One region of the Tumebacillus sp. BK434 genome, then DNA from elsewhere that is predicted to be linked to it. Evidence: riboswitches for the same ligand, from Rfam matches in the RefSeq annotation. Region 1 holds a riboswitch; each other region holds the start of a gene.
What was found. Region 1 has a riboswitch for S-adenosylmethionine ahead of metH (methionine synthase). Riboswitches for the same ligand answer to the same signal wherever they lie in the genome.

Region 1 (4,710 bases):
ATGTCGGTGCGCGGCGGAAGGTGCGGGTCGTGCGACAGCTGCCCTTTTGCTCCCGAATAGGCGAACACGCGGGCGATCCCGACCGCGCCGATCGCATCGAGGCGGTCGGCGTCCTGCACGACGGCGCCTTCCAGCGTGCGCATGCCGGTCTTGCCGCCGCCTTTGAACGACATCGTCGAGATGATCTCCATCACGTGCTCGACCGTGGCTTCTGCCACGCCCTGTTCCACCAGCCAGCTGCGCACTTTCGCCAGTCCTTCCGCTTCGCTTGCGACGAGCTTCTCGTCGGCGATGTCATGCAGCAACGCCGCCAGCTCGACGACCAGCAGGTCTGCGCCTTCTTCCACCCCGATTTTCTTCGCCGTCTGCCACACGCGGTAGATGTGCCAGTAATCATGCCCCGAGCTGTCCCCGCCCAGTTCGTCCTTCACAAATTGCTCAGCTGCTGCGATGATGTTAGCCTGATCCATTGCTCTGTCCTCCTGCTTCTCAAAGGGTCAGCCACGAAACGATCCGTCCCTGCCTCTCCCACTATCTTACCATCTTCTTCCGCGCCTTACATGTCTCGCAGCGTCTTTCGTTTGGCAGCGCTGGTCGGGCTCTGCTATTCCTCCGCTCCGGCAGCGGACGATTCAGAAGCGGCGTCGCTTTTTTCATCCTTGTTGTCATTGAGATTGGGCAACTGGATCGACGGCATCGGGATCTGGCTGCTCGATGTCGTCTGTCCGACCGTCTCGCCTTTGGCGTTAAACACCATCTGCGGCACGTCGCCGACGAGGAAGACGTAGGCGATCGGCACTTTCGTCTTCACTTCGGACGGCTTGGTCGTGAACGGCACGATGACCGAGGTGTGCACCGTGATCTCGAGGTACAGCGTGTGGATCACCTGGTTGATGCCCCGCTCCTGCGATTCCCAGCCGATGTCAGACATCACGTTCCCGACCGGCTGGATCTCGACCGGGATGTCCGGGCCGAGCTGGGACAACAGGGATGAACCGGCCGCCTGCCCGAGCGGGATGTACATCTTTTTCTCCTGCAGGCTTTGTAAAACGCCTTCGATGCTTTTCGTCACATCATTTTGTATGCGGGCCGCTTCGACCATGTTAAAATAGCCGGCCGTCACCTTTCCGGCAGAACTCGTTTTCAGATCGATCAGTTTGCTGTAGTCCGCCTCACTCGAGATCCGCTCCGCAATCGAACCGTTGATCGCTTCGGTCGCGATGTGCCGCGTCTTCTCCTCCGCCACTTTGATAAACGTCGGGCGCAGACTGCTCTCCACATAATACACCGACTGGGCGATGGCAAACACGAACAGGACGAGCAAGGCAAAGAAGATCAAGCGCCAATTGACCGGCTTCTTCGCGCCGCGTATCTTCATCGCCATCCAGCTTCCTCCTTTCCCTGTTCTCATCTCTATGCGGACGAACATCAAACAATCCATTGACACATACGTTTCAAAGGTGATAGTATCAGTCCAACAACAGAATGACTTGAACTCTTATCCAGAGAGGCGGAGGGAACTGGCCCTGCGAAGCCTCGGCAACCGTGTACAGGTGCTAATTCCAGCAAAGCAATACGCTTTGGCAGATAAGAGAGGAACCGTATTCACGTGAACGCTCACCCTCTTCTTGGACCGCCCGAGAAGAGGGTTTTTTGTATGCAGACCACAAGGAGGCTGTCAATTCCAATGACCCGTGTGCCGATACAGACCCAACTGACCCGCAAAATTCTCATCCTCGACGGAGCGATGGGGACGATGCTGCAGCAAGAGAATCTCACCCCTGCCGACTTTGGCGGCGAAGAGCTGGACGGATGCAACGAGAACCTCGTGCTGACCCGCCCGGACGTGATTCAGAAGATTCACGAAGCGTACCTCGCAGCCGGCGCCGACATCATCGAGACCAACACCTTTGGCGCGACCGCGCTCGTGCTGGCCGAATATGACCTCGCCCACAAGACGGAAGAGATCAACTTCGCCGCCGTGCGTCTGGCCCGCGCTGCGGCCGATCGCTACTCCACGCCGGACTGGCCGCGCTACGTCGCCGGCGCGATCGGACCGACCACCAAGTCGCTGTCCGTCACCGGCGGGGTGACGTTTGACGAACTGGTCGAAACCTACTATGTCCAGGCCCGCGCCCTCGTACAGGCCGGCGCTGACGTGCTGCTGCTGGAGACGATCCAAGACACCTTGAACGTGAAAGCGGCGAGCATCGGCATCCGCCAAGCCTTCCAAGACCTGCAGCAAGAGATTCCGGTGATGATCTCCGGCACGATCGAGCCGATGGGCACGACCTTAGCCGGGCAGAACATCGAATCGTTTTACGTGTCGCTTGAGCACCTACAGCCGATCTCGATCGGCCTGAACTGCGCGACCGGCCCGGAGTTCATGCGCGACCATCTGCGCTCCTTGTCCGAACTGGCGCAGTGCGGAGTCTCCTGCTACCCGAACGCCGGGCTGCCCGACGAGGACGGCCACTACCACGAAACGCCGCAGGGCTTGGCGAAAAAGCTGCGCGGCTTCGCGGAGCAGGGTTGGCTGAACGTCGCCGGCGGCTGTTGCGGCACCACGCCCGACCACATCCGCGCGATCCATGAAGCGCTGCATGATGTGGCGCCCCGTCTGAAAAAAGAGCACCATGCGCCGGCCGTCTCCGGCATCGAAGCGGTGTTCATCGAGCCGGACAACCGCCCGCTGATCGTCGGCGAGCGCACCAACGTGCTCGGTTCCCGCAAGTTCCGCAACCTGATCGTCGAAGGCAAATACGAAGAAGCGTCGGAGGTCGCCCGCGCCCAAGTCAAAAAAGGCGCCCAGGTGATCGACGTCTGTCTGCAGGACCCGGACCGCGACGAGCATCAGGACATGACCGCCTTCCTCAACTTCGTCACCAAAAAAGTCAAAACACCGCTGATGATCGACTCGACCGACCCGACCGTGTTTGACCTCGCGCTGAAATACTCGCAGGGCAAAGCGATTCTGAACTCGATCAACCTGGAAGACGGCGAACAGAAATTTGCAGAAGTCGTGCCCCTGATCAAAAAATACGGCGCTGCCGTCGTCGTCGGCACCATCGACGAGCAAGGCATGGCGGTGACTCGCGAGCGCAAACTGGAAGTCGCCAAGCGTTCCTACGACCTGCTGGTCGGCAAATACGGCCTCCATCCGCAGGACCTGATCTTCGATCCGCTGGTCTTCCCTTGCGGCACCGGAGATGAGCAGTATATCGGCTCCGCTCCCGAGACGATCGAGGGCATCCGCCTGATCAAAGAAGCGTTGCCGGAGTGCCAGACCATCCTCGGCATCTCCAACGTCTCCTTCGGCCTGCCCGGTGCGGGGCGCGAAGTTTTGAACGCCGTCTTCCTGTACCACTGCACCAAGGCAGGACTGGATTATGCCATCGTCAACTCCGAGAAGCTGGAGCGCTATGCGTCGATCCCGGAGGAAGAGCGTCAGTTGGCAGAAAGCCTGCTCTTCCACATCGACGATGAAAAACTGGCCGCGTTCACCGCCTTTTACCGCGAGAAGAAAGTGACGAACACGGTCGCCGTCTCCAACATGACTTTGGAAGAGCGCCTCGCCAACTATGTGGTGGAAGGCAGCAAAGAAGGTCTGATCCCCGATCTTGATGCGGCGCTGGCCCAGTACCCGCCACTGGAGATCATCAACGGCCCGCTGATGACCGGAATGGAAGAGGTCGGCCGCCTGTTCAACTTAAACGAGCTGATCGTCGCCGAAGTGCTGCAGAGCGCCGAAGTGATGAAAGCGGCCGTCGCCCACCTCGAACCGTTTATGGAAAAACAGGAAGGGTCGCGCAAAGGCAAGATCCTGCTCGCCACCGTCAAAGGCGACGTGCACGACATCGGCAAGAACCTCGTCGAGATCATCCTCTCCAACAATGGATTCGAAGTGGTCAATCTCGGGATCAAAGTTCCGCCGGAGCAGCTGATCAAAGCGGCCCGCGAAGAGCGACCTGACGCGATCGGTCTCTCCGGCCTGCTCGTCAAGTCGGCGCAGCAGATGGTGATCACCGCCCAAGACTTGCGCGCGGCCGGCATCGACGTACCGCTGTTGGTCGGCGGCGCCGCCCTGACCCGCAAATTCACCTCCAACCGCATCGCGCCGGAATACAAAGGGCTGGTCTTGTTTGCCAAAGACGCCATGGACGGCCTCGACATCGCCAACCGCCTGAACAAGCCGGAAGAGCGTGAACGGCTCGCGGAGAAACAGCGGGAAGCTGCGCTTCAGCAAAGCGTAGAAACGGTGCAGGAAGCGGCGGTGACCGTGTCGACCGAACCGGTGCGCTCGTCGATCACCCATGAGCACCCGCAGATCGCCGCACCCGATTTCGAGCGTCACGTGCTGCGCGACTATCCGATCTCGCACCTGCAGCCGTACCTCAACCTGCGGATGCTGCTCGGCAAGCATCTGGGCCTGAAAGGCAACGTCGAGCAGCTGCTCAAAGACGGCGACCCGAAAGCGACCGAACTGCTGAGCGTCGTGGAGGAGCTGTTGGAGCTGGCGAAGAAAGAAGGCATCATCCGCCCGCAAGGCATGTACCGCTTCTTCCCGGCGCAATCGTCGGGCGATGAGATTTTGATCTACGACCCGCAAGATCGGAGCAAGGTGCTGGAAACGTTCAAGTTCCCGCGCCAGCCGCAAGCACCGCACCTCTGCCTGAGCGACTTCCTGCGCCCGGTGGAAAGCGGCGAGAT
Region 2 (4,710 bases), on a different contig from region 1:
TCAGGGGCGCTTCCCAGATCAGCTGGTCGAGGTTCTGCACGTTCGCAGTCAGCTCGTCAAAATCATCTTGGCGGATCGAACCGTCCTCAGCGAACATGCCGACCGCTTTGCCCGATTCCCGCCCTTCGAGGATCACTTTAAACGCGCCGGCGGCGAGATCGGCGTCGATCATCGCCAGCTGTGTGTCCACGGGAAGGTGCACTCCATCTTCCTTTTTGCCGACTTCGGTGATCACTTTCAGGCCTTGCGCGCTGGCATAGCGGATGATCTCCTCCCGCTGTTGCCAGGACAAGGGAATCGTCCCGTCCGACACTTCGACCGTGCGGAAGCCGAGCGTCAGACAGCGATCCAGAAACTGGTGCCATCTGTTTTGCAAGATGGCCGCTTCCAGGAAGGTGCCGCCCGGGTAGATCTCGATCTGATTGGCTTGCAGCAAGGTGATCTTCTCGCGCAGTACATGCGCCGGATACAGTTTGGAAGTGCCAAATCCCAACTTGACAAAATCGATGTAGGGACCTGCCAGCTCCACCAGATCATCGGTTTCCTTCAAGCCGAGCCCCGTATCGATCAACATGGTGAGCCCGTTGGTCGTTCGCGGTTTGGCGAGTCGACCAGGCAGCGGATCACGCAAGATATCATCCCAAGCCCGTTCGGACGATGAACGTTGCATACCTTCCGACTCCTTTCTCTTTCCCGAGCCTTATAAATCGTGGTTATCCTTCGGGGAGTAGGCTCCTGTAGCGTATGAAAAAGAATTTCGGAAGGTGAGAAGTGTACAAACCTTGATATCTCAAGGTTTTTCCGATGTCGCATTTTCGTTGTCCTAACATTGGGTCTGTGCCTATCATGAGCGGCGAGAAGAAAGAGGGCAAAGCGCGCAAGAGCAGCGGGAGGCAAAAAAAAGAGACCGCAGAAGCGGTCTCTGCACATCGGCTAGAGGCATACACGGTAATCGCCTTGCCAGTAGCAACCGTCATCATCGACGGAATTAGCGGAACCACCAAAACCGAAAGTAAGTGCAACAAGCAAAACAATACCAACAACTTTCTTCATGAAAGCACCTCCTGATTTTAATTTGTAACATTTTAATAATAGCACAAAAATAAGAAACTGGCGTGTGGTTACGCCCGTGCTTTCATGCGAGTCAGGAGTTTGCGTTCATGTTCGATCTTTTGATACCGTTCAGGATTGGTGCCGCCACCGCCTTTGCCGGGCTGGATCAGAAAGTAGGCGAGCACGCCGCAGAAGGCAGCCAGCCCGGCCATGATCAGAAACATCAGCTTCGGCGTGCTCATCAAGGCGCCAAAAATCGGCGGCCCGGCGGCGACGCCGAGAAAGCGCACGCTGCCGTACAGCGAGGTGACCGCTCCGCGCTCTTCTTTTTGCACGGCGGAAGTGATCAGCGTGTTCAGACAAGGCAGCACGAGACCGGTGCCGACGCCGGAGACGACGAGCAGCCCGAGCGAGACGTACGGATTGTTGGCGAAAAACGCTGCGATGGCGAGCGGTGCGCCGATCATCCCGAGACCGGCCACGATCAGCACTTTCATCAGCTTCATATTTTTCTTGATCTTCGCGCCGGTGATCAGCGACGTCGAGCACATCGCCAACAGCGGCAGCGAAAGGATCAGGCCGCGCATGAGGTCGGCGACTTTGTATTTCTCCTCCAAGATCTGAGAAATGTAAAACAGCACGCCAAACAGGATAAACAAGGCGACCGACCCGGCCAGATAGGCGGTGAGCAGCCATTTGCCCTGCGCTTTAAACGTTTTCTTCAGCGCGCTTACATATTGCTTGAGCGACTGCTTCTGCCCGGATTTCTTCGGCTCTTTGACGAAAAAGTAGACCAGTGCAGCGGCAGCGATGCAGATGATCGGGAAAGCGAAAAATGCCGCGTACCAGAACAGGAGCGCGATCAGCGAGCCGAGGATCGGCGACAGCACTTTGCCGAGGCCGTTCGAGGCTTCGATGATGCCGAGCGCTTTGGACCGGGACGCGCCGCTCCAGATGTCGCCGGCCAGCGCCATCGCGATCGGCGCTGTACCGGCCGCACCCAAGCCTTGCAGCACGCGTCCGGTCATGATCACCCCGTACGGGCTGTCCATCAGCCACGCGGCCACACCGGCGACCACACCGCCTGCGCCGTAGAGCAGCAGGGAGGGGACGATGACGACTTTGCGGTTGAAGTGGTCGGACAGAAAGCCTGCCAGCGGAATGATGATGCCTGCCGGAACGGAGAACAGCGTGATGACCAGAGACGCCTGGAACTTCGAAATGCCGATCTCTTCCTGCATCTGCGGCAGAATCGGAATCAGCATCGAATTGCCAAGCACCATGATCAGCGGTACGGTCGCCAAGGCGAACAAAGGCAGCAGATGAATCTTCGATTTCGGTTGTTTTGCGGCCATGGTGTCAGTCCTTTCTCCTGCTTGCAGGTTGCATCAGGAGTAGTTTGCCGTAGCGAAAAAGGGCGTATGTCTGTCAAAATTATGCTTGACAGCGTTCCCGATGAGACGTTAAATTAGGAATCAAACAACAACATGCAAATATAGTTCTCTTATCAAGAGTAGGCGGAGGGACTGGCCCGATGATGCCACGGCAACCGACACGATTCATGTGCACGGTGCCAATTCCAACAGGTTGCGCGTTGCAGCCTGAGAGATGAGAGAAAGCGCTCTTTGTAGATTCCAAAGGCCTTTCTCGATTCCGAGAGAGGTCTTTTTTGCATCAGTTTTTCAAACTGAGGAGGAATTTACAAGTGCATCCCGATACCTGTTTGGCTCAGATTGGCAACATCCGAGAAGAAAAAACGGGCGCGATCTCCACGCCCATCTATTTGTCCACCACGTACCGTCACCCGCGGCTGGGGGAAAGCACCGGCTTTGACTACACTCGCACGAAAAATCCGACCCGCCAGACGCTGGAAGACGCGATCGCCAAGCTGGAAGGCGGCGTGCGCGGCTTCGCGTACGGGTCGGGCATGGCGGCAATCGCCGTCGTCCTCGGGCTGTTCGGGCAAGGAGACCACCTGCTGGTCTCACATGACCTGTACGGCGGCACCTATCGTCTGTTGGAGCAGATCCTGCCGCGCCAAGGCATCACGACGACGTTTGTCGATACGCGCGACCTGCAGGCGGTGACCGCGGAGGTGCAAGCGAACACCAAGGCGATCTTTATCGAAACGCCGACCAACCCGACGATGCGGATCACCGATTTGAAAGGCGTCATCGGATGGGCCCGGGAACAAGGGCTGCTGACGATCGTCGACAATACGTTCATGACGCCGTACCTGCAGCGGCCGCTCGTGCTCGGCGCCGACATCGTCGTGCACAGCGCGACCAAGTATCTCGGCGGCCATAACGACGTGCTGGCCGGACTCGCTGTGGCCCGTGAGGAGGAAGTGGCGGAACGGATCTACTTTTTGCAGAATTCGATCGGGGCGACCTTGGGCCCGCAGGATGCCTGGCTGTTGATGAGAGGGATGAAAACGCTGGCCTTGCGGATGGATCGCCATCAGGAAAATGCGATGGTGCTCGCCAAATGGCTGGCCGGGCATCCGCTGGTGAAGACGGTGTATTTCCCGGGATTGGAAAACCACGCCGGTCGCGACGTGCACATCGGGCAGGCTGACGGATACGGCGGGATGCTTTCCTTTGAAGTGGTGAGTGAAGAGCTGGTCGAACCGCTCCTGCGCCATCTCAACCTGATCGCGTTCGCCGAATCGCTGGGCGGGGTGGAGTCTCTGATCACCTATCCGGCGCGGCAGACGCATTTCGATGTGCCGGAAGACGTGCGCAACGAACTGGGCGTGACGAGCTCGCTCTTGCGACTGTCGGTCGGGATCGAACATTACGAAGACTTGATTGAAGATCTGGCCCAGGCGTTTGCAGCGTGCGAGCGGGAATGGGCCGAAGCGAAAGGGAGCTTGGTGTAAGATGAGCGGAAACAAAGAGCTGACGTTTGCCACACAGCTGTTGCACACAGGGAACGAGATCGACAAGACGACCGGCGCCTCGGCGGTCCCGATCTATCAGGTCTCGACATTCCATCAGGAAGACGCCGACCATCCGCCGCGCTACGAATATGCACGCTCCGGCAACCCGACGCGCGATGCGCTGGAGCGGACGATGGCGGCGCTGGAAGGAGGCACGCGCGGCTTTGCGTTCGCTTCGGGGATGGCGGCGATCTCCACGGCGCTTCTGCTGTTCTCGGCGGGCGACCATCTGATCGCCACCGATGACATCTACGGCGGGACGTTCCGCGTGCTGACCACCGTGCTGAACCGGCTGGGCATCGAGACCACGTTTGTCGATGTGACCGATCTGGACAACATTCGCGCGGCGATTCGCCCGAACACGAAAGGCTTGCTCTTGGAGACGCCGTCCAACCCGCTCTTGCAGATCACCGATCTCGCCGGGGCGGCGCAGATCGCCAAAGAGCACGGGCTGCTGACCATCGTCGACAACACGTTCCAGACGCCATACCTGCAGCGGCCGCTCGACCTCGGCATCGACATCGTCGTGCACAGCGCCACGAAATTCCTTGGCGGCCACTCTGACCTCGTCGCGGGGCTGGCGGTAACGAAAGACACCGTCCTCGGCCACCGCCTCGCACAGCTGCAAAACTCCTTTGGCGCCGTCTTGGGCCCGCAGGACTGCTTCCTGCTCCAGCGCGGCATCAAAACGCTGAAAGTGCGCATGGACGCCTCCT
Region 3 (4,710 bases), 220 kb from region 1:
TGTCAACTCTCACCTATTCAGATTGCGCGATTCGGCCGGCTTTTACGCATAACGGGCGTTCGTTTCGTATCCCGAAGCTTCTGCCTCCCATTTTACACCTGTCTTGATTTCCCCTTCAACGTTCAAAAGAAGCGTCGACAGCGGCTCAGCGACGATTTGCGAGCTATATTCGACCGTACGGTGCACTTGCTCTTCCGTAACTCCCCCTAACAGCCACGCATGGTGCAGGCCATCGGCTGCAACGGCCGTGCGGTAGTCGGCGACCAGACCGCCCGCCGACTCGACCGCGCGCTGCACAGCCAGAGCCAGCTCCTGTGCCTGCTCGGGACAGGAAGTCAGGGACAGAAAGTAGCAGCCGGTCTGCTCCGGGCGTTTCGCGGCTGCGGCCAGCGGGCGCTTCCAGCTCGGGCGGCGGATGGTGTCTCCTTGGGTGAGCAGGGCGGTCAGGTCTTCGATCACCGCGCTCGCCGTGGGAAGCTCGCCCGCCCCGCGGCCGATCAGGGTCAGGTCGCCGACGACATCGGCGCGCAAGGTGACAGCGTTGAACACATCGCCTACGCGGGCCAGCGGATGAGCGGACGGCAGCAAGCGCGGTTTGACCGACAATTGCACCGCCCCGTCCTGCTCTTGCACATGGCCGATCAGCTTGACCGCATAGCCCATCCGCTCGGCGAGCAGCAGGTCGTGACCGGAGATCGCCGAAATGCCCTGGCGGTCGATCGCCTCGACCTCGACACAGGCGTCGTAGGCGAGGTTGGTCAGGATCGCCAACTTGTAGGCGGCGTCATATCCTTCGACGTCGGAGGTCGGGTCGGCTTCCGCATAGCCGAGCGCCTGCGCTTCGGCCAGCACCTCGGGGAAGCTGCGCCCCGTCTTCGTCATCTCGGTCAGAATGTAGTTGCTCGTGCCGTTCAAGATGCCGGAGATCTCATGCACGCGGTTGGCAGTCAGGTAGCCTTGCAGCATATGAATGACCGGAATGCCTCCGGCGACGCTCGCTTCGAACAGCAAATGGACGCCGTTTTGCTCAGCCAATCGCAGCAGCTGTGCGCCGTGTTTGGCCATCAGCTCTTTGTTGGCGGTGATCACATGGCGCTTACTGGTCAAGGCGGCTTCGATGATCTCTTTGGCGGGATGGATGCCGCCGATCACTTCAATATAAATGTCGATCTGCTCATCGCCGAGCAGCTCCTGCGGCTCCAAACACAGCACCTTGTCATCGATCACAAAGCCGCGCTCCTTCTCACGGTCGCGGACGAGGACGTTGACCACTTCCACGGCACAGCCGGTGCGCTCGAGGATCGTCACTCTGTTTTTCAGCAAAGTCTTATACACCCCGCCGCCTACCGTGCCCAGTCCCAGCAAACCTACTTTTACCTGTTTTTTCATGTCAATTCCCTCCCGTTTCCGCCAAGAATTCTTCGATCAGCGCGCTCAACTGCTCGCCTTCCACCAAAAAGGCGTCGTGTCCGTACTCCGAGTACAGCTCGCGATAGGTGACGTTTTTGCCCAGTCTGGCCAGGCGTCTCGCCCAAGACCTCTGCTCCTGCGGCGGATAGAGGTGGTCGGTGTCGATCCCGACCCACAGCACATCCGCTTCGATCCGCTTCAGCGCTTCGATCTCTCCGCCCCGCCCGCGTCCGATGTCGTGCAGGTTCATCGCTTGGAGCAGGCAAAGGTAGGAGCTTGCATCAAAACGCCCGAGCAGCTTTTGCCCCATGTGTTCGAGATAGCTTTCGATCTGAAACACCGTCTCGCCAAGCGGCGCTTGCGGATGTTTCACCTCGCGCCCGAAGCGCGCTTCGAACAGGTCAAAGGAACGGTAGGTGATCATGCCAATCTTGCGGGCCAGGGCAAAGCCGGCCGGGCCGCCGATCAGGATCGCTTCACGCATGACGTGGTTGTAAGCGATCGCCAGCGCCGAGAGCTTTGCAGACGCCGCGATCGGGGCACAGCGGCGCACGAACTTCGGATCGCTGACCGCCCATTCGATCGCCTGCAACCCGCCCATCGAGCCGCCGAGCACCAACTGCAGGCAACGCACGCCGAGCTGCTCCAGCAAGCGCTTCTGCGCCGCGACCATGTCGCGGATGGTCACCGTCGGGAACGCCGGGCGCGTCTTGGGCCCGGTCGAGCCTGCACAGCCGCCGAGCACGTTCGAACAGACCACATAATACCGATTGATGTCCAAGACCTTCCCCGGTCCGATCAGCGGCGCCCACCACTGGTCGGCCTGCGCATCTCCGGTCAAGGCGTGGCAGACGAGAATCGCATTGTCGCCGCGTTCGTTAAGCGTACCGTACGCCGCATACGCGATCTCCACATCGGGCAGCACCGCCCCGCTTTCCAATTCCACTGCGCCAATCTGCAGCACGCTCATCGTCCCGCTTCCTCCTTTGTTTCACCGATCCATGTGCCCGCTCCGGCATGGAACGAGGAGCGCACCGTGACCGGCACCCGATTCGCTTTCGCCGTCTCCACCGCCCGGGGATGGAGCACCACCGCGCCGCCGGTCGCCAGCTCCAGCATCTCTTCATAGCTCAGGCGATCGATCATGCGGGCGGTCGGCACGACGTTAGGATCGGCGGTGTAGACCCCATCCACATCGGTGCAGATCTCACACAGCTCCGCCTTCAAGGCGGCCGCCAGCGCCACCGCAGAAGTGTCCGAACCGCCGCGCCCGAGCGTCGTCGGGTCGCCGGCCGGGTTCACGCCTTGAAATCCGGTCACGATCACCACCCGGCCGGCCTGCAGCTCCGCCCGGATGCGGAGCGGGTCGATGCTCAGAATCTGCGCCTCCCCGTGCAAGTCTTCGGTGCGAATCCCCGCCATCGCACCGTTCAGGGACACGCTGGGCACGCCGAGCGCTTGCAAGGCCAAGGCGAGCAAGGCTGCCGAGACCTGCTCCCCGGTCACCAGCAGCATGTCGAGCTCGCGGCGACAAGGCTGATCGGTCAATTGCCCGGCCAGCCCGAGGAGTTGATCTGTCGTATGTCCCATCGCCGAGACCACAACGACCGCTTCATAGCCGTTGCGCACCGTCTCCTGCACGCGACAGGCTGCCTGCCGGATCTGCTCCGGCCCGGCAAGCGAGGTGCCACCAAATTTCTGTACGATCAATGCCACGCTGTGTTCACTCCGTTTCCTGTCACAGGGGCAAAACAAAAACCCCCGCTTCAAATTGAAGAGGGGGTTCCATTTATCGGACTCCGCACCTCTTATCTGTCAGACTCTAAAAGTCTGCTGGATTTAGCACCTCTTCGCTTGTGTCGGTACACAAACGAGGTTGCCGGGCTTCACAGGGCCAGTCCCTCCGCCGCTCTCGATAAGAGTTGATCTATTGAGTTGTCAAACAAGATTTTCTATATCTTACTATGCCAAAAAACGGCTGTCAATTCCTCTTTTACTCATTCCCGCTCAAGCCGGACACGATGGCCGTCTCGGCGCTGTCCAGACCGAACGTCGAGTGCAGCACCTGCACCGCTTCATGGGCGTGCGCTCTGTCGATGACGCAAGAGACTTTGATCTCCGACGTTGAGACCATCTTGATCCCGATACCCGCTTCCGCCAACGCGCCAAACATCTGCGCGGCAACGCCCGGATTGGAGATCATGCCGGCACCGACGATCGACACTTTCGCCAGATCTTCTTCCATTTCCAAACCGGCCCCGCCAAATTCAGGCAGCAGGCTCTCCAGCACCGGAACGGCCGTGTCCAAGTCGCCGTGCTCGATGGTGAAGGAGATGTCAGACACCCCTTCATGCGCCACCGACGTGACGATGATGTCGACGTTGACCGACGCTTCCGCCAGCGCGCGGAAGATTTGATGCAAGTTGCCGATGCGGCTCTTCACGCCGACGAGCGACACCTTGACCACGTTCATATCGTGGGCGATGCCACGCACGATCATTCCCTGTTCCATCTGAGCTTCCTCCTCGACCAGCGTCCCGGTGTTTTTGTTAAAGCTGGAGCGCACCATCAGCGCCACGTGATATTGTTTCGCAAACTCCACCGCCCGCGGATGCAGCACCCCGGCGCCGAGGTTGGCGAGTTCAAGCATTTCGTCATAGGAGATGCGGTCGAGCTTCTTCGCCGCCTTCACCACGCGCGGATCGGTCGTGTATACGCCGTCGACGTCGGTGTAGATCTCGCAGAGGTCGGCGCCGATCGCAGCGGCCAGCGCCACCGCCGTCGTATCCGATCCGCCGCGGCCAAGCGTCGTGATGTTGCCAAGCTCGCTCATCCCTTGGAATCCGGCAACGATCACCACCTGCCCCGCCTCCAGTTCACGGTGAATCCGCGCCGGGTCGATGCCGGTGATGCGCGCCTTGCCGTGCACCGCTTCGGTGCTGATGCCGGCCATGCCTCCGGTCAGCGAGACGCTTTGCAGTCCGAGCGTCTGCACCGCCATCGCCAGAAGAGCGATCGAGATCTGCTCGCCGGTGGTGAGCAGCATATCCATCTCGCGAGCCGACGGATTCCCGGTCAGCTGTGCGGCCAATCCAATCAGATCGTCGGTGGTGTCTCCCATCGCCGAAACGACGACCACCACTCGGTTGCCGGCTTGTGCAGTCTCCGCCACCCGGCTCGCCACGCGCTTGATGCGCTCCGGGTTGGCGACCGAAGAGCCGCCATATTTTTGTACGATCAACGCCACTGTTTCTCCACTCCCATTCTTGAATTTTCGGGAACTTCAGTCTCACAGGACGG

Region 2: another riboswitch for S-adenosylmethionine. It lies ahead of EV586_RS03040 (trans-sulfuration enzyme family protein); the one in region 1 lies ahead of metH (methionine synthase).
Region 3: another riboswitch for S-adenosylmethionine. It lies ahead of EV586_RS13360 (aspartate kinase); the one in region 1 lies ahead of metH (methionine synthase).

The regions. Positions count from the first base shown of each region.
Region 1 covers NZ_SLXS01000004.1:215,519-220,228, reverse strand. The annotation lists gene EV586_RS12400 (HD domain-containing protein) at 1-470, opposite strand, end outside; gene yunB (sporulation protein YunB) at 605-1,384, opposite strand; SAM riboswitch class I at 1,496-1,594, shown strand; gene metH (methionine synthase) at 1,688-4,710, shown strand, end outside.
Region 2 covers NZ_SLXS01000001.1:928,401-933,110, reverse strand. The annotation lists gene comA (phosphosulfolactate synthase) at 1-670, opposite strand, end outside; gene EV586_RS03045 (MFS transporter) at 1,122-2,408, opposite strand; SAM riboswitch class I at 2,555-2,668, shown strand; gene EV586_RS03040 (trans-sulfuration enzyme family protein) at 2,759-3,934, shown strand; gene EV586_RS03035 (trans-sulfuration enzyme family protein) at 3,936-4,710, shown strand, end outside.
Region 3 covers NZ_SLXS01000004.1:432,319-437,028, reverse strand. The annotation lists gene EV586_RS13370 (homoserine dehydrogenase) at 43-1,389, opposite strand; gene metX (homoserine O-acetyltransferase MetX) at 1,391-2,380, opposite strand; gene EV586_RS13360 (aspartate kinase) at 2,377-3,126, opposite strand; SAM riboswitch class I at 3,216-3,332, opposite strand; gene EV586_RS13355 (aspartate kinase) at 3,404-4,657, opposite strand.